2 regions of the Streptomyces sp. NPDC005004 genome follow, and region 2 is predicted to be linked to the other one. Evidence: predicted binding sites of a transcription regulator. Region 2 holds the regulator's gene; the other holds the start of a gene.
What was found. Region 2 encodes HspR, which represses chaperone genes until heat shock. Its sites were predicted from a motif close to TTGAGNNNNNNNNNCTCAA; they were not measured.
Positions count from the first base shown of each region.

Region 1 (11,545 bases), on a different contig from region 2:
ACCCTTTCCAGCAGAGCGCGGTCCGGACGGCCGGTGCCGTGACCGGTTCCGGTGCCGTACACACGGATCTTTCCCTGGTCCGCGAGGTCGCTCAGGAGCACGCGGACCACGCCGAGCGGCATACTCAGCAGCGCGGCGATCTCGGCCACCGTGCGCATACGGCGGCACAGTTCGACGATGGCCAGCATCTCGGGCATGACCCGATTGCCGGAACCACCTCCCCCACCGCTCAACGCGTGGGTGGTTCCCCCGGTCAGTTCCTTGCGCTCCTCGGGGGCGTCGATGGCCGCCGTGGTGGCCACGAACGTCTCCACCAGGAGCACGTGGCCGAAGCGGGTGCGCCCGCCGGTGAGCGAATAGGGGCGTACGCGGGCGGCCTTGCGGTCGCCGCCGCGCACGGGAAGCTGCCCCTTCTTGGCCGTGTTCCTCGTCTCCGTCCTGCTCATCGGCCGCTCCCCGTCGTCTCGGACTCCAGCGATTTCCTCAGCTCGCTGCGGAGTTCGGGCGTGAGCACGTGTCCGGCACGGCCGACGAACAGGGCCATGTGGTACGCCACGACGCTCATGTCGCACTCGGCGGAGCCGTGCACGCCGAGCAGCGAACCGTCGCTGATCGACATGACGAACAGGCTCCCCTCGTCCATCGCGACCATCGTGTGCTTGACCCCGCCGGAGTCCATCAGCTTGGCGGCGCCGACGGTGAGGCTGCCGATGCCGGAGACGATGGTGGCGAGGTCGGCGGCGGAGCCGCGCGGACCCTTGGCAGGGCGTGCCTGCCGGGACTCCTCCGCCCGCTCGGGGTCGGAGGACAGGAGCAGCAGGCCGTCGGAGGAGACGACCGCCACGGACTGGATGCCGGGTACTTCCTCGACCAGGTTGGTCAGCAGCCAGTGCAGGTTGCGGGCTTCACTGCTCAGTCCGTAGGTACTGGGCGTGGTCAACTGCTTGCCTCCTCGGCTGGGCCCCCCGTGGCTTCTTCGACGTGTTCGCCGGTGGCGGGCCGCTCGTTCTGGCCCGTCTTGTCGGCGATCTCCGCTTCGACATCCCGGTAGCCGGCCTGGGCTCCGCGACGGAATCCGCCGAGCCTGCGGCGCAGGGCCTCGGCGTCGACGCTTCCGCCGCGCGGGGCCGCCGGCGCCTCGGGTGCGGTGATCTTGGGTGTGCGCTTGGGGAGGCCCTTGGCCGTCAGCCGGTCCTCCGTCTCCGTCTCGTCCGCCGCGCGGTCGTGAGCGGTCCCCTCCCCAGGGGCGTCACCGGACCTCGGGGCGGGGATACGGGCCCGCGTCGCGGGCTCCTCGCGTCCGCCGCTCCGCTCGTGCTCGCCGCCCGAGTCCCCGGCGCCGGACGACGCGGCGGCCGCGCCGGGCCAGTCGTCGTCCTGCCCGCGCCGGGCGTCGCGGACGGCGGAGGACGCGGCGGCGGTGCCGGACGGCTCGTCCGACGCGCCGGGCCAGTCGTCGTCCGGAGCGGACCGGGCCGGGCGCGGCACGGACGGCGCGGCGGCGGTGTCCGACCGCTCGTCCGACGCGCCGGGCCAGTCGTCGTCCTCGCCGGAACGCGCGGCGCGCGCGCCGGAGGGCTCGGTGGCGGCTCCGCCGGGCCAGTCGTCGGCGCGGGCGGCCCGGGCGGCGAGGCGCTGGGCGCGGGCGATGCGGCCGGAGCCCTCGCCCGGCGGCCTGGCTTCCTCGGCGGGCCGGCCGGCGTCGGCGTCGGTGGTTCCGGCATCAGCGGACGCGGCACCGGCACCGGAGTCCGAGACGCCGTCCTCGGTGTCCGTCTCCGGGAGCAGCAGCTCCATCGTGGTCTCGGTCACCAGCGGCGGCACGCGCCCGGCGGAGGTGTCCCGGACCTCGTCGTCCGGCGCCTCCTCACCCCGCTGCTCGTTCTCCCGTACCGCCTTCTCCGCGAGGGCGACCAGCGGGTCGGCGCCCTTGTCGCGCCCGCGCAGGACGTTGGAGTTGGCCTCCGCGTCGGCGCCGGGCAGCGAGAAGGACTGGGTGACGTCGCGCCGGGTGGAGGGGTGCGGGATCGCGGCGACCGGGGTCTCCGCGAGCAGCGCCTCGGGCAGGACGACGACCGCCGCCACTCCCCCCTGCTTCTGCTCGCGCAGCTTCACGCGGATGCCGTGCCGGTGGGCGAGCCGGGCCACCACGTACAGGCCGAGGCCGAGACCCTCGGCGCCCTCCTGCTCGTACGGCGACTCCGGGTCGAACTCCGCCAGGCGGGCGTTGAGCCGGTCCATGCGCTCGCTGGTCATGCCGATGCCCTCGTCCTGGACGGAGAGCATCACCTCGCCGGACTCCAGCATCCAGCCGGAGACCTCGACGGGCAGGTCCGGCGGGGAGAACGAGCTGGCGTTCTCCATGAGTTCGGCGAGCAGATGGGAGAGGTCGTCGGCGGCGAACCCGGCCACGTGGGCGTGCGGGGGCAGCGCGGCGATGCGGACGCGCTCGTAGCGCTCGATCTCGCTGACGGCCGCGCGGACCACGTCGACCAGCGGGACCGGGCCGGGGTGCGGCAGGACGTGCTCGGTGCCGGAGAGGACGAGCAGGTTCTCGCTGTGGCGGCGCATGACCGTGGCGAAGTGGTCCAGCTTGAACAGCGTGGCCAGCCGCTCGGGGTCCTGCTCGCGCTCCTCCAGGCCCTCGATGACCGAGAGCTGGCGCTCGACGAGGCCGAGGGTGCGCAGCGCGAGGTTGACGAAGGTGCCGCCGATGCTGGTCCGCAGCCGCTCCAGCTGGTCCGAGGACTCGGACAGTTCGGTGCGGAGCTGCTCGCGCGCGTCGGCCATCTTCTGCCGCTGGCCGACCAGGTGCTTGCGGTCGGTCTCCAGTGTGCCGACCCGCTCGTGCAGCGTGACGGCGTGCGCGTGCAGGGCGTTGACGGAGCGGACGACCTGGGCGAACTCGTCGTTGCGTCCGGTGAAGGCGATCGGCTGCTCGGTCGTCGGGTCCTCGGCGCCGGCCAGGCGGGCCGAGCCGCGGCGCAGCACGGACAGCGGGCGGGTCAGCGTGCGGGCCATGCCGGTGGCGATGCCGACGGCGACCAGCATCAGCACCCCGAGCACCGCGACGCGGAGCTCCAGCGCGCTGACGTCTTCGTCCCGCATCCGGGCGAGGTCCTTGGTGCGCCGGTCGTAGAGGGACTGCTCGGCGCCGCGCATCAGGTCGACGCGGGCGGAGAGCGTGGCGTCCAGCTTCTTGGGGCTGGTGTTCAGCTCGCTGTCGCCGAGGGTCGGCTGGTCGGTGAGGGCGGCGAGGTACTTCTCGGCGGAGTTGACCTCGGTGCCGGTCACCGTGGAGTCGAAGGAGGTGACCGCCTGCTTGGTGCCGGTGGCGCGGAAGTCCGCGAGGGAGGCGTCGGCGCGCACCCGGGCCTGCTGGGCGGCGGCGGTGAGGGCGTCGCGCTGCTTGCGGTCGGCGTCACTGGTGGTGCGGGTGGTGACGGGCAGACCGGTGACCGGGCTGATCACCGTGCGCGGGGTGGAGGGGACGCTGAGCGCGGCCAGCAGCAGGCCGCGGGCGGCGGCGGACTGCTGGACGGCGGTGTCCAGTTCGGCCAGCGCGTAGCTGCCGGTTCCCGCGCGCGGGGGCATCTTCTCGGCCAGCTCCGTGGCGAGCCGGTGGAGGTCCGCGATGGTGGCCGAATACGCCTGCTGGGTCTGGAGCGCGTCCGTCCTGCCCGTCAGCGCGGTGCGGCGGACCGCCGCTATCCCGTCGAGGTCGGCGCGCAGCCGGGAGGGGATGCCGGTGTCGGCGCGCAGGTCCTCGACCTGGCGGTCCACCCGGGCGCCGCGCTCCTCCGAGGGCGCCTTGGACCGGGGACGCCCGGCCGCCACGTAGGCGGTGACCTCGTCGCGCTCGTCGGCCAGGGAGTGCGCCAGCGCGAGGGCGTCCTGGGTACGGGCGGACAGGGTCGCCAGTTCCTGGGACTCGCTGAGGTCCTGGGACGCGCCGAGCAGCGCGGGCGCGCCTGCTCCGGCGATGGCCGCGGCCACAACCGCCACCGCGACGATCAGCCGGGTGCGCACATGAGTGGGGCGTCCGGCGCCCACGGGGGTCTGCTCGGCGGCCCCCTCGGGGGCCGTCTGCCTGCCTGTGCGCCGAGGCCGCTTCTTCTGCACCGGTGCTCGCAATCCTGAACTCGTCTACCGAAGGGCCCGGGTGGCGCCCCGCCGTCTCGGTGCCAAGTGGTGCGTACACCCGGTTCGTACGGTTCCCGACCCTCCCAGCGCCGGTGGGCAGTGGCCGCGCATCACCTGACCCGCCACCCGAAGGAGTGAACATCGGAGGGGAGTTGGCGGGCAAGTTCCGCCGGGCCGTCCGACACCCCTGCGCGGCGGGCCGGTTGGACGCACGCGGCAGCCTTTGGCAGTATTCGCCGCCACGTCTTGCCGTAGTACGTCAATTGCCCTCAAAGCAGGCGCCGATGTGAGCCTGAGGGCTCAAATGGGCCATGGTCGACGAGGTTTGGCGATTTCTGTGGAGGGTTCGTGCAGACTGGGCCGGTGCGCACCGAACTCGTCTCGGAACCCGGCGACCCGGACCGCCCCAACGAGGACTTCGCCGGGGTCGGACTACCCGCCTGCGGTCAGGGCGGTTGCGTGATCTTGCTCGACGGTGTGACGCCACCCCGCGACGGAACCGGCTGTGTGCACTCGGTCCCCTGGTTCACGGCACGGCTCGGCGGGGCGCTGACCGAACTGACCGTTTCCGACCGACATCTGACACTGCCGGAGATTCTCGCGCAGGCGATCGACCGGACCCGTTCCGCGCACTCCCAAACCTGTGACCTTTCTCACCCGCGAACGCCGCAGGCCACGGTCGTTCTGGCCCGCTGGTCGGCCGACCTGCTGGAGTACCTGGTCCTGTCCGACTCGGCGCTGCTGCTGCGCGGACCGGACGGGGCGGTCACCCCGGTCCTGGACGACCGTCTGGCCCGGCTCCCCCGCGAGGCGCTCGCCACCGACGCGCTGATCGACGCGAACCTGCGCAACAAGGAGGGCGGCTTCTTCACAGCCGCCGCCGACCCCTCGGTGGCCGCCCGCGCGGTCACCGGCAGCGTCCCGCGCGCGGGGGTCCGCGCCCTGGCCGCGCTGACCGACGGCGCCACCCGCTGGACGGAGAAGTTCCACGAGGGCGACTGGACGGCCCTGTTCGACCTGATCGCCGAACAGGGCGCCGACGCGCTGGTGGCCCGGGTGCGCGAACTGGAGGAGAAGGACCGCGAGGAGCGGACCTTCCTGCACCGCAGCAAGACCCACGACGACGCGTCGGTGGTCCACGTCGCCTTCTGAGCCGGGCTACTTCTCCGCGAGACCGTTCAACTGGTGCAGCAGCCGTGCCAGTTCGGCGACCTCGCGGCGGTCCCAGTGGGCGAGCTGGCTGACGTAACGGGCGCGGCGGGCCTCGCGCACGGTGCCGACCCGGCGGCGGCCCTCCTCGGTGAGGGTGACGAGCCAGGCGCGGCCGTCGGCGGGATCGGGCTCGCGGGCGATCAGCCCCAGCTCCTCCAGGGCCCGCAACTGGCGGGACATGGTGGCCTTGCCGACCCCGATGTACGCCGCCAGCTCGGTGGCCCGCCGGCCACCGCACTCGTCGAGCCGGATGAGCAGGCCGTACGCGGAGGACTCCAGGTCGGGGTGGACCTCGCGGGCCATCTCCCCCTGGCTGGCGCGGGCACGCCGCAGCAGCACGGTCAGCTCGCGTTCCAGCGCCAGGAACTCCTGGTCCGCGCAGCGCGGCACCTCCTGGCCGCCGGCGCCGTGCGCGCCGCCCATTCCGTCCTCGTGCACGTCAGCACCCCTGAATCGGTTTCGCGTCCTGAAATTTTCTGCCGAACCCCGTCATCACCGCAGCTCCGTCAGTATTTCGCAGGCGTAGACCAACGGCGGCATCGAAGCCCTCTTCCACGCGCTCATCTACGTGCGTAGCTTCAATGACCGGGCCCGACATGACAGACAGGCCCGACAGTTCCCGTGACATGACCACGATCCCCCCACTTCTCCTCGGATCGCCCAGGAGGTACGTCATGCCCGTGCACAGACCCGGCTCCCGCCGTCCCCGCTCCCCCGGTTCCCCCCCGGGGCTCGCCCTCGCCCTGCTGACGGCGCTCGCGCTCGCCGTCCTCTGCGCCGTACCCGCCGCCGCCCGCACCGCCGCCGCCCCCGCCCGGGGCTCCGCCCACCTCGGCATCGGCGTCCTCGCCCACGACGGCCGCTCCGGCACTCCCCCCACCGTCGCCGCCGCCGTCCAGACCGAGGGCGTCGACGTCTCCGGCCACCAGGGCAGCGTCGACTGGGCCACCCTCTGGAACAGCGGGGTCCGCTGGGCCTACACCAAGGCCACCGAAGGCACCTACTACACCAACCCGTCCTTCGCGCAGCAGTACAACGGCTCGTACAACGTCGGCATGATCCGCGGCGCGTACCACTTCGCCACCCCGGACACCACGACCGGCGCCACCCAGGCCAACTACTTCGTGGACCACGGCGGCGGCTGGTCCCGCGACGGCAGGACCCTGCCGGGCACGCTCGACATCGAGTGGAACCCGTACGGCGACGCCTGCTACGGCAAGACCCCGGCCGCGATGGTCTCCTGGATCGCGGACTTCCTGAACACCTACAGGGCCCGCACCGGCCGGGACGCCGTGATCTACACGGCCACGAGCTGGTGGACCCAGTGCACCGGGAACTCCGCCGCCTTCGCCGCGAACAACCCGCTGTGGATCGCCCGCTACGCCGCCGATCCGGGCACTCTCCCCGCGGGCTGGGGCTTCCAGACGATGTGGCAGTACACCTCGTCCGGCCCGACCGTCGGCGATCACGACAAGTTCAACGGCGCCCTGGACCGGGTGGTCGCGCTGGCCAACGGCTAGCCGCCGTCCCGCCCCCTTGCCGGACAACCCGAAGGCCCGGGTTCCCCGCGGGAACCCGGGCCTTCGTACGCCGCTTCGCGCGGCCGGTGCGAACGCCGCTCGGCGCGCGGCCGTCACGCGGCCACGGACACCTCGGGCGCCACCGCCCCCGCCGGGGCCAGCGCCAGCTCCAGCACCTGGCGCACGTCGGTGACGGCGTGGACGTCCAGCTTCTCCAGCACCTCGGCCGGGACGTCGTCCAGGTCGGCCTCGTTGCGCTTGGGGATGATCACGGTGGTCACCCCGGCGCGGTGCGCGGCGAGCAGCTTCTGCTTCACGCCGCCGATCGGCAGGACCCGGCCGGTCAGCGAGACCTCGCCGGTCATCGCCACGTCCGTGCGGACCAGCCGCCCGGAGAGCAGGGAGGCGAGAGCGGTCGTCATGGTGACGCCCGCGCTCGGCCCGTCCTTGGGGACCGCGCCCGCCGGGAAGTGGATGTGCACGCCCCGGTCCTTCAGGTCGGCCACCGGCAGCTCCAGCTCCGCGCCGTGACTGCGCAGGAAGCTCAGCGCGATCTGCGCCGACTCCTTCATCACGTCACCGAGCTGACCGGTGAGGGTGAGCCCCGCCGCGCCCGTCTCGGGGTCCGCGAGGGACGCCTCGACGAACAGCACGTCGCCGCCCGCGCCGGTGACCGCGAGTCCGGTCGCCACACCGGGCACCGCGGTACGGCGCTCGGCCGGGTCCTGGGCGGACTCGGGCACGTGGTGCGGCCGTCCGACCAGACCGCGCAGGTCCTCCTCGCGGACCGTGAACGGCAGCTCCCGCTCGCCGAGTTCGTGCTGGGCCGCGACCTTGCGCAGCAGCCGAGCCACGGTCCGCTCCAGGGTGCGCACGCCCGCCTCACGGGTGTATTCACCGGCGAGCTTGCGCAGCGCGCCCTCGTCGATCACGACCTCCTCGCCGGTCAGACCGGCGCGCTCCAGCTGGCGCGGGAGCAGGTGGTCGCGGGCGATGACGACCTTCTCGTCCTCGGTGTAGCCGTCCAGGCGGACGATCTCCATCCGGTCGGCCAGCGCCTCCGGGATCGCCTCCAGGACGTTGGCGGTGGCGAGGAACACCACGTCGGACAGGTCGAGTTCGACCTCCAGGTAGTGGTCCCGGAAGGTGTGGTTCTGCGCCGGGTCGAGCACTTCGAGGAGGGCGGCGGCCGGGTCGCCCCGGAAGTCCGAGCCCACCTTGTCGATCTCGTCCAGGAGCACGACCGGGTTCATCGACCCGGCCTCCTTGATCGCGCGGACCACGCGGCCGGGCAGCGCGCCGACGTAGGTGCGCCGGTGTCCCCGGATCTCCGCCTCGTCCCGCACACCGCCGAGCGCGACGCGGACGAACTTGCGGCCCATCGCGTGGGCCACGGATTCGCCGAGGCTCGTCTTTCCGACGCCGGGCGGCCCGACCAGCGCGAGCACGGCACCGCCGCGCCGCCCGCCGATCACACCGAGGCCGCGCTCACCGCGCCGCTTGCGCACGGCGAGGTACTCGGTGATGCGCTCCTTGACGTCGTCCAGACCGGCGTGCTCGGCGTCCAGGATCTCCTTGGCGCCCTGGATGTCGAACGCGTCCTCGGTCCGCTCGTTCCACGGCATCTCCAGGACGGTGTCCAGCCAGGTGCGGATCCAGGAGCCCTCGGGCGACTGGTCGGAGGAGCGCTCCAGCTTGTCGACCTCCTTGAGGGCGGCCTCGCGGACCTTCTCCGGGAGGTCGGCGGCCTCGACCCGGGCGCGGTAGTCGTCGGACTCCTCGGCGGAGTCGGCGCTGTCGCCGTTGAGCTGGCGCAGCTCCTTGCGGACCGCCTCCAGCTGGCGCCGCAGCAGGAACTCGCGCTGCTGCTTGTCGACGCCCTCCTGGACGTCCTTGGCGATGGTCTCGGCCACGTCCTGCTCGGCGAGGTGGTCGCGGAGCTGCTGGGTGGCGAGCTTCAGCCGGGCCACCGGGTCGGTGGTCTCCAGGAGCTGGATCTTCTGGTCGGTGGTCAGGAAGGGCGAGTAACCGGAGTTGTCGGCGAGCGCGGAGACGCCGTCGATGGCCTGGACCCGGTCCACGACCTGCCAGGCGCCCCGCTTCTTCAGCCAGGTGCTGGCCAGCGCCTTGTACTCCTTCACCAGCTCGGTCACCTGACCGGGCAGGGGGTCGGGCAGGGTCTCCTCGACCCGGGCGCCCTCGACCCACAGCGCGGCGCCCGGACCGGTCGTACCGGCGCCGATGCGCACGCGGTCGCGGCCCCGGATCAGCGCGCCGGGGTCGCCGTCGGCCAGCCGGCCGACCTGTTCGACGGTGCCGAGGACACCGGTCCTGGCGTAGGTGCCGTCGATGCGCGGCACCAGCAGCACCTTGGGCTTGCCGGACTCCGAGCGGGCGGCGGCCTGCGCGGCCTCCACGGCCGCCCGCACCTCGGCGTCACTCAGGTCCAGCGGTACGACCATCCCCGGCAGCACGACTTCACCGTCGAGCGGCAGCACGGGCAGGACGAGCGTGAACGCCGTGGACTCATCAGCCATGATCTCCCCTTTGACAGTCAACTTGAGTAACACTGACTCAATGCTCGTGAGCCCCGGAATGTTCCCCGCCCCTTGTTCACTCTGAGCGAACAAGAAGGGGCGATCGCGTCGCCGCAGCTGGGACCTGGTTCCGCGAAACCCGCGGGTTCCGTGAAACGCGTGGTCCGGTCCCGGCCGGTCCAGCAGGATGAACCGCATGACCACGACGCACGACAGCCCCGTAGTCCTGGACCGGCGCGACGGGCCGTACGGCGAGGTGGTCCTGCGCCGGCACGGCGGCCTGCTCCAGATCATCGCCAACGGGTGTTTCCTGATGGACACCTCGGACGGGCGCTCGGAGCGGCTGCTCGTGGACGCGGCGCGGGCCGCGCTCGACGGCCGCCCTTCGCCGGACGTGCTGATCGGCGGCCTGGGGGTCGGTTTCTCACTCGCCCACGCGGCGGCCGATCCGCACTGGGGCCGGATCGTCGTGGTGGAGCGGGAGCCCGCCGTGATCGGCTGGCACCGGGCCGGACCGCTCGGGGAACTGTCGGCGGAGGCGCTCGCGGACCCGCGCACGGCCGTGGTCGAGGACGATCTCGTCTCTTACGTCAATGAGACATCGGACACGTTCGACGCGCTGTGCCTCGACATCGACAACGGTCCCGGCTGGACCGTCACCGAGGACAACGACGGTCTGTACACGAAGCCCGGACTCGCCGCCTGCGCAAGGGTGTTGAGGCCGGGCGGAGTGCTGGCGGTGTGGTCGGCCCAGCCCTCTCCGGAATTTGAAGGAACCTTGCGGAATGCCGGGTTCCGGCAGGTGCGTACCGAAGAGGTGCCCGTTGCCCGTGGCGTTCCCGACGTGGTGCATCTCGCCGTCCGCCCTGGATAGCGACGGCGCGGCGTGTCCCCGTAATGTGCTGCCCTGGCGCCGATCATCGGCGTCGATCGCAGTCATGGGATCACCCCACGGATTCCGGAAAGCAGCAGGGGCGGGCGATGGAGCAGACACAGACCTCCCAGACCGGTGCGGCGAGCACGACCCAGGGCGCCCAGCGCCGGGTGCTGGTCGTCGAGGACGACCCCACGATCGTCGACGCCATCGCGGCCCGGCTGCGCGCGGAGGGTTTCCTCGTGCAGACCGCGAGCGACGGCCCGGCGGCCGTCGACACCGCCGAGGCATGGCAGCCCGACCTGCTGATCCTCGACATCATGCTCCCCGGCTTCGACGGCCTGGAGGTCTGCCGCCGGGTGCAGGCCGCCCGTCCGGTGCCGGTGCTGATGCTCACCGCGCGCGACGACGAGACCGACATGCTGGTCGGCCTGGGCGTCGGCGCCGACGACTACATGACCAAGCCGTTCTCGATGCGGGAGCTGGCGGCCCGGGTGCACGTCCTGCTGCGCCGCATGGAGCGCGCCGCCATCGCGGCCACCACGCCCCGCTCCGGGATACTGCGCCTCGGCGAGCTGGAGATCGACCACGCTCAGCGCCGGGTGCGGGTGAAGGCCGAGGACGTGCATCTGACGCCCACCGAGTTCGACCTGCTGGTGTGCCTGGCCAACACCCCGCGCGCGGTGCTCTCCCGTGAGCAGCTCCTGGCCGAGGTGTGGGACTGGGCGGACGCCTCCGGCACCCGGACCGTGGACAGCCACATCAAGGCCCTGCGGCGGAAGATCGGCGCCGAGCGCATCCGCACGGTGCACGGCGTCGGGTACGCGCTGGAGACGCCGACGCCGTGAGCGGGGGACGGGAGGCCGCACGGAAGGGCCCCGGGGAGGACCAGCCCTGGGGCGGCGTACGCCCGTTCTCGATCAAGACCAAGCTGGGTGCTCTGGTCGTCATCTCGGTGCTGATCACCACCGGTCTGTCGATGATCGCGGTGCACACCAAGACCGAGCTGCGCTTCATCACGGTCTTCTCGATGATCGCCACGCTGCTGATCACGCAGTTCGTGGCGCATTCGCTCACCGCCCCGCTGGACGAGATGAACGCGGTGGCCCGCTCCATCTCGCACGGCGACTACACCCGCCGGGTCAGCGAGGGCCGCCGCGACGAACTGGGCGACCTGGCCGTGACGATCAACGTCATGGCCGACGAGCTGGAGGCGCAGGACAGCCAGCGCAAGGAGCTGGTGGCGAATGTCTCGCACG
Region 1 is NZ_JBSGAH010000010.1:135,334-146,878, forward strand. Features, by position in the region: gene ACWEEU_RS16595 (DUF742 domain-containing protein) at 1-446, opposite strand, end outside; gene ACWEEU_RS16600 (roadblock/LC7 domain-containing protein) at 443-940, opposite strand; gene ACWEEU_RS16605 (sensor histidine kinase) at 937-4,053, opposite strand; gene ACWEEU_RS16610 (hypothetical protein) at 4,507-5,295, shown strand; gene ACWEEU_RS16615 (MarR family winged helix-turn-helix transcriptional regulator) at 5,302-5,793, opposite strand; gene ACWEEU_RS16620 (lysozyme) at 6,030-6,875, shown strand; gene lon (endopeptidase La) at 6,989-9,412, opposite strand; gene ACWEEU_RS16630 (spermine/spermidine synthase domain-containing protein) at 9,609-10,286, shown strand; gene ACWEEU_RS16635 (response regulator transcription factor) at 10,394-11,134, shown strand; gene ACWEEU_RS16640 (sensor histidine kinase) at 11,131-11,545, shown strand, end outside.
Region 1: lon (endopeptidase La) is a predicted target of HspR. The motif match lies at 9,435-9,453, and genes of this name have one in related genera.

Region 2 (11,545 bases):
GGGCCAGGCCGAGGTGGTGTTCTCCGCGTTCGCCGGGTGAGACACGGCCGACGGGCGACACGACGGCGGCCCGCCCCCTTTCGTGAGGGGGCGGGCCGCCGCGTCGTGCGGTCCGTCAGAGCGACTTCGCCGTCGCCGGGCCCACGATCAGCTCGTCGCCGAAGCGGTCCACGCGTACCGTGTCGCCGTCCTTGATCTCGCCGGAGAGGATCTCCTTGGCGAGGCGGTCGCCGATCGCGGTCTGGACGAGGCGGCGCAGCGGGCGGGCGCCGTACGCCGGGTCGTTGCCCTCCTGCGCGAGCCAGGCCAGGGCGTCGGGGGTGACGTCCAGGGTGAGGCGCCGCTCGGCGAGCCGCTTGGCGAGCCGGTCGATCTGGAGGCGGGCGATGCGGGCCAGCTCCTGCTCGTCCAGCGCGGAGAACACCACCAGGTCGTCAAGGCGGTTCAGGAACTCCGGCTTGAAGGAGGCCCGGACCACGTCGAGGACCCGCTGCCGCTTGTCCGTGTCGTCCAGCGCCGGGTCGACCAGGTACTGGCTGCCCAGGTTGGAGGTCAGCACCAGGATGGTGTTGCGGAAGTCGACCGTGCGGCCCTGGCCGTCGGTGAGGCGGCCGTCGTCCAGCACCTGGAGCAGGATGTCGAAGACCTCGGGGTGGGCCTTCTCGACCTCGTCCAGGAGCACGACGGTGTACGGGCGGCGCCGGACGGCCTCGGTGAGCTGACCGCCCTCCTCGTAGCCGACGTACCCGGGAGGCGCGCCGACCAGGCGGGCCACGCTGTGCTTCTCGCTGTACTCCGACATGTCGATGCGGACCATGGCCCGTTCGTCGTCGAAGAGGAAGTCCGCGAGCGCCTTGGCGAGTTCGGTCTTGCCGACACCCGTCGGACCGAGGAACAGGAAGGAGCCGGTGGGACGGTCCGGGTCCGCGATGCCCGCACGCGAGCGGCGCACGGCGTCGGACACGGCCTGCACCGCCTCGCGCTGGCCGATGAGCCGCTTGCCCAGCTCGTCCTCCATGCGCAGCAGCTTCTGCGTCTCGCCCTCCATGAGGCGGCCCGCCGGGATGCCGGTCCAGGCGGCGACGACGTCCGCGATGTCGTCGGAGCCGACCTCCTCCTTGACCATGGTGTCGCGGGCGGCCTCCTCCTCGGCCTCCGAGGCGGCCTCCAGCTCCTTCTCCAGTTGCGGGATCTGCCCGTAGAGCAGCTTGGCGGCGGTGTCGAAGTCGCCGTCGCGCTGGGCGCGTTCGGCCTGGCCGCGCAGGTCGTCCAGGCGCTCCTTCAGCTCACCGACCCGGTTGAGGGACTGCTTCTCCTTCTCCCAGCGGGCGTTGAGGTGACGCAGCTCCTCCTCCTTGTCCGCGAGGTCGCGGCGCAGCCGCTCCAGACGCTCGCGGGAGGCGGGATCGGTCTCCTTGCCGATCGCCAGCTCCTCCATCTTCAACCGGTCGACGGAGCGCTGGAGTTCGTCGATCTCGACGGGCGAGGAGTCGATCTCCATGCGGAGGCGCGAGGCGGCCTCGTCGACGAGGTCGATCGCCTTGTCGGGCAGGAAGCGGGAGGTGATGTACCGGTCGGAGAGGGTCGCGGCGGCCACCAGCGCGCTGTCCGCGATCTGCACCTTGTGATGCGCCTCGTACCGGCCCTTGAGCCCGCGCAGGATCGCGATGGTGTCCTCGACGGTGGGCTCCGCGACCAGCACCTGCTGGAAGCGGCGCTCCAGGGCGGGGTCCTTCTCGATCCGCTCGCGGTACTCGTCCAGGGTGGTCGCGCCGACCATGCGCAGCTCGCCGCGGGCCAGCATCGGCTTGAGCATGTTGCCCGCGTCCATCGCGGAGTCGCCGCCCGCGCCCGCGCCGACGACCGTGTGCAGCTCGTCGATGAAGGTGATGATCTGGCCGTCGGAGTCCTTGATCTCCGAGAGCACGGCCTTGAGCCGCTCCTCGAACTCGCCGCGGTACTTGGCGCCCGCGACCATCGCGCCGAGGTCGAGCGAGACCAGGCGCTTGTTCTTCAGGGACTCGGGGACGTCGCCCTTGACGATGCGCTGGGCGAGGCCCTCGACGACGGCGGTCTTGCCGACGCCCGGCTCGCCGATGAGGACGGGGTTGTTCTTCGTACGGCGGCTCAGCACCTGCACGACCCGGCGGATCTCGTGGTCCCGGCCGATGACCGGGTCCAGGCGACCCTCGCGGGCGGCGGCGGTGAAGTCGGTGCCGAACTTCTCCAGGGCCTTGTACTGGCCCTCGGGGTCGGCAGTGGTCACGCGGCGTCCTCCCCTGGCCTTCTGGAAGGCCTCTTGCAGCTTCTTCGCGGCGGCGCCCTGCTTCTGGAGCACCTCCGCGGCGGCGCCGCCCTTCGCGGCGATGCCGATCAGCAGATGTTCGGTGGACAGGAACTCGTCACCGAGTTCCCTGGCCCGCTGGTCCGCGTCCGCGAGGACCGCGAGGAGGTCCCGGCTGGGCTGGGGCGGGGCGACGGTGGAGCCGGTCACGCTGGGCAGTCCGGCGACGACGCGCTCGGCACCGGCGCGGACGGCGGCCTGGTCGGCTTCGACGGCCGCGAGCAGGTCGGTGATGTTGTCGTTGTCCTGCCCCGCGAGCAGCGCGAGGAGCAGGTGAGCGGGCGTCAGATCCGGATTCCCCTCGGTCACGGCCCGCTGGCTGGCCGCGTTGATCGCGTCCCGGCTCCTGTTGGTCAGCTCGGCGTCCACGTTCGTGTTCTCCTCCTCGACGCAGCTCCACTGATGACTTCATCAGTGTACACAAACTTGAGCCGGGTGCACTCAATTAAGCGGAGGTGGTTTGAGGTTGGCTAGGTTTCGGCCATGAGCCCCGTGAACGCCGACGAGCCGTACCTCGCCTTCTGGCGTGAACGGCACCTGTGCACCCTGACGACCCTTCGCCCCGACGGCAGCCCTCACGTGGTCCCGGTGGGCGTGACGTACGACCCGGCCGCCCGCGTCGCCCGCGTCATCACCGACGCCGCCACCGCCAAGGCCGCCCACATCCGCGCCGCCGGAGCCCCCGGCGCCCGCGTCGCCGTCTGCCAGGTCGACGGCCGCCGCTGGGCCACCCTGGAAGGCCGCGCCCACGTGGTGACGGACCCCGCCCGCGTCGCCGACGCCGTCCACCGCTACGCGGAGCGCTACGGCCGCACGCCCCGCGAGAACCCCACGCGGGTGGTGCTGGAGATCGCGGTGGACCGGACACTGGGACACGGCTGAGGGGCGCCTCCGGCGGCTCGGGAGCCTGGCGACCGGGGGACCGCGGCGGCCCGCGGGCGACAGCCGGCCAGGGGCGGGTGATGACCGCCGGGCAGGACCGGTGCCGACACGGGCGCCCGCAAGGCCGCCGAGGCGCGGTGGAGACGGCGGTCGCGGAGCGGGTGCCCGTGGCCCTCGAACACGTCCGAGCCGGAGGCCGGCCATGACTCGGGCGGCGGACCGGCCCGCACGGAAGCGACGGGAGGGGTCTCGGCAAGTCCCAGGACAGGTGCCGCACGCCACTCGCGCGCCGTCGAGGGGCACGCACTCCACGTACAACGCCACTCGCGCGCCGTCGAGGGGCACGCACCCCACGCACAACGGCACTCGCACCGCCCGCCCCCGGCACCCCACCGAAACCGGCGATGAACAGTTTCGGCCAGTTGGCCAGGGGGTCCGTACCCCGAAATATCCGCAGAAACTGCAGCGGCGTCACCGTGTTCAGGTCACGGTGACGCCGCTGCGGGGGGAAGCGCCTGAGCGATCTTTTACGACGGGGGAATCGCGTCAGGCACTGCGGGGGGTGGCCGAGATGGTTCTCAGGTCGGCGACCTCCGGGGAGGTGAGCCGGTGGTCGCGCTGGTCCAGGTTGACGAAGATCATGCCGTACCGGACGGCACACCGCACCGGCTGCGGCGCCCCGCGCGGCTTGCGCAGACACCGGTAGGCGCGGACGTCCTCGTCCTCGTCGCGGGTGACCACGACCGGTTCGCCGAACACCGTCACCATCAACGAGTCACCACTGTGGGGGAGAGCGGTGACCAGGTCGATGAAGTGCCAGCCGGACCGGTAGGCCGTGGCCATCTCTCGCCGGAAGGAACGGTCGTCGGGCGGAGTCGTCATGTCAGGACCAGATACTGTCGTTCGGCTTGTACACCGTGCCGGCGTCGTCCGTACTCGCCGCATGGGGCGCCACCACGGACCAGATACTGTCCGCCCGTACGTCACTCTTCCCCGCGGAGAGGCCACTCAGAGTCCCGAAGGCCACAACGGCGGAGAAGACGGCGACAAACACCGAGCGAAGCATTCTCTTACGCATAGTCGGCTTCGTCCTCACTTGAAGGTCCCCTCACTCCCCCGTCGGATAAGACGATGTCTCATTCAGGCACGTCATCGCCACACAATCAGTGCATCATGTTCCTGCATGTTCAGGACCCTGGGGGGTGGAGATTTGACGCTAAATCCGGCAGATGCGACACATCCCCATGCGCTCACAGAACTGTGCGCCGAGGGAAGGCGGCTGTACGCCACCGCACTGCGCACCGGGCACATCGCGCGCGCGGACGCCGAGAAGGCTCCCTGCCTCATGGAATTCGCCCTGCTCCACCCGGACCTGGACGACGCGAACCTGATGCGCCCGGTCGCCCCGTCCGTCGCTCTGGCCCAGCGGCTCAACCCCATCGAGCGGGAGATCTCCGAACGCAGACGCACCTCGATAGAGCTGGCGGAGGCGTTCGAGCCGTTCATGGCGCTCACCGCGCAGGGCGCGACCCCCACCCACTCCATCACCGTCCTGGAGGGCCTGGACCGCATCAACGCGGCCCTCGACCTGGCCACCGACCAGTGCCGCTCCGAGATGCTGACCGTCCAGCCGAGCGCCCGCCACCCCGAGCGCCGCGTCATCGAGGGCCTGGAGCGCGACCGCACCCTGATCGAACGTGGTGTGCGCATCCGCACCCTGTACCAGCACACCGCCCGCTACAGCCCGGAACGCCTCGCGTACGTCGACCGGTTCGCGGACGGGAAGGTGGAGTACCGCACGATCGACGAGCTGGTGGAACGCCTCGTCATCTGCGACGAGACCGTCGCCTTCATCCCGATACGCGACGACCGCCAGGTCGCCCTGGAGGTCCGCCACCCCGGCCTGGTCCTCTACCTCACCAAGGTCTTCGAGTTCATGTGGAACCGCGCGGTCCCGCTGACCGCCGGCACCCCCTACGAGACCGCGCCCGACGGCATCACCGAGATCCAGCACTCCATCGCCAAGCTCCTGGTGGAGGGCCATGTCGACGAGGCCATCGCGCGCCGCCTCGGCATGAACGTGCGCACCTGCCGCGCCCACATCGCCAAGCTCGCGCAGGCGCTCGGCAGCGGCAGTCGCGCCCAACTCGGCTTCCTGATCGCCCAGTCGGGCATCCTGAACCAGGAGAACTGACCGGCCTTCCGCGCCCCTCACGGCCTGCCTGACCGCCTCACGCCTCCCGGTCGAGCCCCGCCGCCGCGGCGGTGCGCGGAGGCCCCTCCAGGCCCGCCTGGGCGATCCGTACGCCCAACTGGGTACGGCTCGTCGCGCCCAGGGTCTCCGAGAGGCGGGCGATGTGCGCCCGGCAGGTGCGCACGCTGATGCCGAGCCGCTCGGCGATCACCGCGTCCTGGTGGCCCTCGGCGAGCAGCGCGGCGATGGAGCGCTCGCGGTGGGAGATGCCCTCGATGCCGGTGTCGGGCAGCGCCGCGGTCAGCGGGATCGCGAGCCGCCACAGCCGCTCGAAGACGGTCACGAGATATTCGACCAGCGCCGGGTGGCGCAGCTCCAGCGCCATCGTGCGGTCGGTGTTGGCCGGGATGAACGCCACCGTGCGGTCGAAGAGGATGAGCCGGTCGATCACCTCGTCCAGGCTGCGCGCCTCGACCGCGTCGCCCATCAGCTCCAGGTAGGTGAGCAGCCCCTGCCCGTGCCGGGCGACATGGGTGTAGAGATCCCGCATCCGGACGCCCCGGCCGCGCAGTTCCAGCGCCCGGTGCAGACCCTCCGTCAGCTCGGCCTCGCGCCGGATGCCGCCGGGCTGCACGGTGAGCACCTCCGTGGTGCACGCCTGGGTCGCCGCGTCCATCGCGGCCTGGATGCGGGAGAGCCCGTCCAGGACGCGGATCGCGGTGCCCTCGACGGGCGCGGCCCCGGCCGGTTCACGGCCGAGTCCGGCGTACCGGTCGAAGGCGGTGACGGCCGAGCCCACCCGGCGCCGGCTCTCGGTGACGTCGTCGTACAGCTCGCGCAGCAGCCGGGACATGACCTCCTGCGGGGAGGTGGGGACCAGCCAGTCCATGTCGTCGGGGTCGGGGTGCAGCAGGGCCAGGTCCAGCAGACAGGGAACGGGTCCGGCCTCGGCGCGCGGCACCCGGCCCCGGCGCAGGGCGAGGGTGTACACCCGCTCTCCCGGCCCGCACAGCCGGTCGGCGCCGTGGGGATGCTCCTCCGTCCCGTGCCCGGCCATCGACCATTCCACCCCCGGTTGCTGCCACTTCCGCAGCGCAACTATGCGCGGCCCCGTGCGGGTCCGCAACACGGCTCTCCGCGCCCCCGGAAGCGCGGAGTACGGGTATGCCCCGGAATCGCCCGGGCCCCCGGAAGGCGGGGCCGACGCGGCCGGTGGGGGCGTCGGCCGGCGTGCCCGCACGGCAGTCGGGAGGGGGCCGGGACGTTTCCTAGTGGAGGCCGGCGGCGGCGCAGGCGGCCTTGTACGGGGCGGTGCAGATCTCGCCGACCGAGTAGATGCCGTCGGCGACGACGGTCGCCTTGATCTTGCTCTTGGTCAGCGCGCTCACCTGGACGAGCTGGGACGGGATGTTCTTCTGGGTGGGGCTGTCCACGTGGTCCTGGGTCAGGGCGTCGAACTGGATGTCCTTGCCCTGGACCTTGGCGACGGCCATCTGCGCGGCGGCCTCGGCCTCGTCCGGGTAGGACTTGTAGACGCTCATGTACTGCTCGCCGGTCAGGATGCGCTGCACGGCGTCGAGTTCGGCGTCCTGGCCGGTGATGGGGGGCATCTTGGTGACACCCGCGGCCTTGAGCGCCTTGATGACACCGCCCGCCATGCCGTCGTTGGCGGCGTAGACGCCGGCGATGTTGGCCTTGCCGACCTTGTTGATGACCTCGGCCATGTGGGCCTGGGCGATCTCCGGCTTCCACTCCTTGGTGTCGGAGGTGTCCGCGATCGTCACCTTGCCGTTCAGCTCGGAGAGCGCGCCCTCCTTGAACTGCTTGGCGTTGGGGTCGGTGAGCGAGCCGTTCACCATGACGATCTTGTCGGAGATCCCGGCGTTCGGGCCCAGCGCCTCCAGCAGGGAGCGGCCCTGCACCTCGCCGACCAGCTCGTTGTCGAAGGAGATGTACGCGTCGATCGGGCCCTCGGCCAGGCGGTCGTAGGCGATGACCGGGATGCCCGCGTCCTTGGCCTTCTTCACCTGCGGGGCGATCGCGTGCGAGTCGACCGCGTCGAGCAGGATGATGTTGACCTTGTCGTCGATCATCCGCTGCATCTGGTCGGCCTGCTTGGACGCGTTGGCGTCCGCGTTCTGGTAGTCGACCTTGCCCTTCTTCTTCGTCAGTTCGGCCACCTGCTTCTGAATGATGGGGTAGTCGAACTTGTCGTAGCGGGTGTTCGCCTTCTCCGGCAGCAGCAGTCCGATGGTGACGTTGTCCCCCATCGTCGGGCTGGCGCTCGCGCCGTCCCCCGCCGCGTTCAGCACGCCACAGCCGGCGAGCGAGAGGGACATCGTGGATACAGCCACGGATATGGCGATACGACGCATGCGAGGGCTCACTTCAGGTGCGTTCAGAGAGGAGGGGGCCACGGAGGTGATGCTTCCGCCCCGGGTGTCTGAAAAGACAACTTGGAGGCGCTACCCGCCGTCAAGCAATACAACTTAACGAGATGGCAACATCACTCTCCGTCGAGGACGTGAAGAGTTCGCGAACCCGTACGCCACTCCCTGTAAACCCTGGCCACCGTCTCTTCACCAACTTCCGACCTTCGCCCGCACGTTCTCCACCACTTCCGCACTCCTGAACGAACGAAATCGGCCAGATGCCGCGCTTTACCGCTTAACGGCCTCAACTTACCCCCCACTGCTGCCAGTTGAGGCGTCGGGTACGCCGAAGGGGCCGGGAGGACTGCTCCTCCCGGCCCCTTCGAAAGACGGCTGTCAGTCGGCGGACTGCTGACGCTTGGGGCGCCACACCACCAACGCGCTGCTCTGCTGCACCTCCTGGTACGGCACCAGATCGCGCCGGTAGGAGGCGTGGACGGCGGCCTCGCGCTGGCGCATCGCGGCCGCCGCGCCGTCCAGGGCCGACTCCAGCTCCGCGACGCGGGACTGGAGCGCGGCGACCTGGTTCTCCAGTTCGATGATGCGCTTGATGCCGGCCAGGTTGATGCCCTCGTCCTGCGACAACTGCTGCACCTGGCGGAGCAGTTCGATGTCACGGGCCGAGTAGCGCCGGCCGCGGCCCGCCGTGCGGTCCGGGGAGACCAGACCGAGGCGGTCGTACTGGCGCAGGGTCTGCGGATGGAGACCGGAGAGCTGCGCCGCCACCGAGATGACGTAGACCGGGCTGTCCTCGGTCAGTTCATAGGGATTACGGCGACGACCGGGTGTGTCCATGGGGGCTCAGTCTCCCTTCGCGGCCTCGAACAGCTCCGCCCGCGGATCCTCGTCCGCGGTCGCCTCGCGATACGCCTCCAGCGCGTCACGAGCCTTCCCCGAGAGGTCCTTGGGGACACTCACCTCCACGGTGATCAGCAGATCGCCGTGGCTGCCGTCCTTGCGCGCCGCGCCCTTGCCCCGCGCCCGCATGGTGCGGCCGTTGGGCGTGCCCGGCGGCAGCTTCAGCGTGACGGCGGGACCGCCGAGCGTCGGCACCCGCACCTCGCCGCCGAGGGCCGCCTCCGCGAACGTCACCGGGACGGTGACCGTGAGGTTGTCGCCCTTGCGGCCGAAGACCGGGTGGTCGCCCACGTGCACGGTGACATAGAGATCACCGGCCGGACCGCCGCGCTCGCCGGGGGCGCCCTTGCCACGCAGCCGGATGCGCTGCCCGTCGGTGACGCCCGCCGGGATGCGGACCTGCATGGTGCGCGAGGAACGCGCCCGCCCGCTGCCGTGGCACTCCAGGCAGGGGTGCTCCGCGATCAGGCCGCGGCCCTTGCAGTCCGGGCACGGGTCGGTGAGCGAGAAGCCGCCGCCCGAGCCCCGCGCGACCTGTCCGGTGCCGACGCAGGTCGGGCACACGCGCGGCGTGCCGTTCTTGTCGCCGGTGCCCGAGCACGCCTTGCAGGGCTGCTGGGACGTCATCCGCAGCGGGACCGTCGCCCCCTCGATGGCCTCGGTGAAGCTGAGGGTCACCTCGGTGTCGACGTCCTGGCCCCGGCGCGGCTGCGTACGGGTCGTGCCCGCACCGCCGCCCCGGTTGAACAGGCCACCGAAGACATCCCCGATGCCACCGCCGAAGCCGCCCTGGCCGCCGCCCGCTCCCGCGCCCCCGGCGCCCCCGAAGAGGTCACCGAGGTCGAAGTTGAACTGACCGCCGCCGCCCGGACCCGGACGGAAACCGCCGCCTCCGAACAGGGCGCGGGCCTCGTCGTACTCCTTGCGCTTCTTGGGGTCGCCGAGGACGTCGTTCGCCTCGGAGATCTCCTTGAACCGCTCCTCGGCCCTGGCGTTGCCCTTGTTGGCGTCCGGGTGGAACTCGCGGGCGAGCTTCCGGTACGCCTTCTTGATCTCGGCCTCGGTGGCGTCCCTGGGGACGCCGAGGACCTTGTAGAAGTCCTTCTCGATGAAGTCCTTGGTGCTCATCCCCGACGTCCCTCCTTCCTGTCCTTCGTGATTACGTCAGCCCTCCTCCGGGCCACCGTTCTCCTTGTCGTCCGCCGCGCTCTCCTCGGCGTCCTCCGCCTTGACGGTCTGCGCGCCGGGCTGCGGCTCGGCCACGGCCACCCGCGCGGGGCGGATGGTGCGCTCGCCGATGCGATACCCGGGCTGGAGGATCGCCACGCAGGTCGTCTCGGTGACGTCCGGCGCGTAGGAGTGCATCAGGGCCTCGTGGACGGTCGGGTCGAAGGGCTCGCCCTCCTTGCCGAACTGCATCAGGCCCATCTTGGCCGCCACGGTCTCCAGCGACTCGGCGACCGACTTGAAGCCGCCGACCAGCTCGCCGTGTTCCCGCGCGCGGCCGATGTCGTCGAGCACGGGCAGGAGCTCGGTCAGGAGGTTCGCGATGGCGATCTCCTTGACCGCGACCCGGTCGCGCTCGACCCGGCGGCGGTAGTTCTGGAACTCGGCCTGGAGGCGCTGGAGGTCGGCCGTGCGCTCGCCGAGCGCCGTGCGCGTCTGGTCCAACTGGGCCACGAGGGCCGCGTCCTGGCTTGCGTCCCCGGCCGGGGCCGCCTCCTCGGAGGAGGCGGCCTTCGGCTCGGCGTCGTCGGGGGTGGCGCCGGAGGGGACGTCGGGCTTCTCCTCGAAGCCCGGGGTCTCCTCCGTCACGCGGCACCGTCCTTGCGCTCGTCGTCGACGATCTCGGCGTCCACGACGTCGTCGTCGGCCTTGGCGTCACCGGCGTCGGCGGAACCGCCGGCGGCCTGGGCGCCCTGGGCGTCGGCGTACATGGCCTGGCCGAGCTTCTGCGAGACGGCCGCGACCTTCTCGGTGGCCGTGCGGATCTCGGCGCTGTCCTCGCCCTTGAGCTTCTCCTTCAGCTCGGCGACGGCACCCTCGACCTCGGCCTTGATCTCGCCCGGGACCTTGTCCTCGTTGTCCTTGAGGAACTTCTCGGTCTGGTAGACGAGCTGCTCGCCCTGGTTGCGGGTCTCGGCGGCCTCGCGGCGGCGGTGGTCCTCCTCCGCGTACTGCTCGGCCTCCTGGCGCATACGGTCGACCTCGTCCTTCGGCAGCGAGGAGCCGCCGGTGACGGTCATCTTCTGCTCCTTGCCCGTGCCCAGGTCCTTCGCGGTCACGTGCATGATGCCGTTGGCGTCGATGTCGAAGGCGACCTCGATCTGCGGGACGCCGCGCGGCGCCGGGGGCAGACCGGTCAGCTCGAACATGCCGAGCTTCTTGTTGTACGCCGCGATCTCGCGCTCGCCCTGGTAGACCTGGATCTGCACGGACGGCTGGTTGTCCTCGGCCGTCGTGAAGATCTCGGACCGCTTGGTCGGGATCGTGGTGTTGCGCTCGATGAGCTTGGTCATGATGCCGCCCTTGGTCTCGATACCGAGGGACAGCGGGGTGACGTCGAGGAGCAGGACGTCCTTGACCTCGCCCTTGAGGACACCGGCCTGGAGCGCGGCGCCGATGGCGACGACCTCGTCCGGGTTCACGCCCTTGTTGGCGTCCTTGCCGCCGGTCAGCTCCTTGACGAGCTCGGCGACGGCGGGCATACGGGTGGAGCCACCGACGAGGACGACGTGGTCGATCTCGTTGATGGAGACGCCGGCGTCCTTCATGACGTTGAAGAACGGGGTCTTGCAGCGCTCGAGCAGGTCCGCGGTCAGCTGCTGGAACTGG
Region 2 is NZ_JBSGAH010000002.1:219,765-231,309, reverse strand. Features, by position in the region: gene ACWEEU_RS03400 (hypothetical protein) at 1-40, shown strand, start outside; gene clpB (ATP-dependent chaperone ClpB) at 116-2,713, opposite strand; gene ACWEEU_RS03390 (pyridoxamine 5'-phosphate oxidase family protein) at 2,828-3,226, shown strand; gene ACWEEU_RS03385 (Rieske (2Fe-2S) protein) at 3,773-4,108, opposite strand; gene ACWEEU_RS03380 (helix-turn-helix transcriptional regulator) at 4,410-5,420, shown strand; gene ACWEEU_RS03375 (helix-turn-helix transcriptional regulator) at 5,458-6,477, opposite strand; gene ACWEEU_RS03370 (sugar ABC transporter substrate-binding protein) at 6,689-7,795, opposite strand; gene ACWEEU_RS03365 (heat shock protein transcriptional repressor HspR) at 8,189-8,647, opposite strand; gene dnaJ (molecular chaperone DnaJ) at 8,654-9,838, opposite strand; gene grpE (nucleotide exchange factor GrpE) at 9,875-10,525, opposite strand; gene dnaK (molecular chaperone DnaK) at 10,522-11,545, opposite strand, start outside.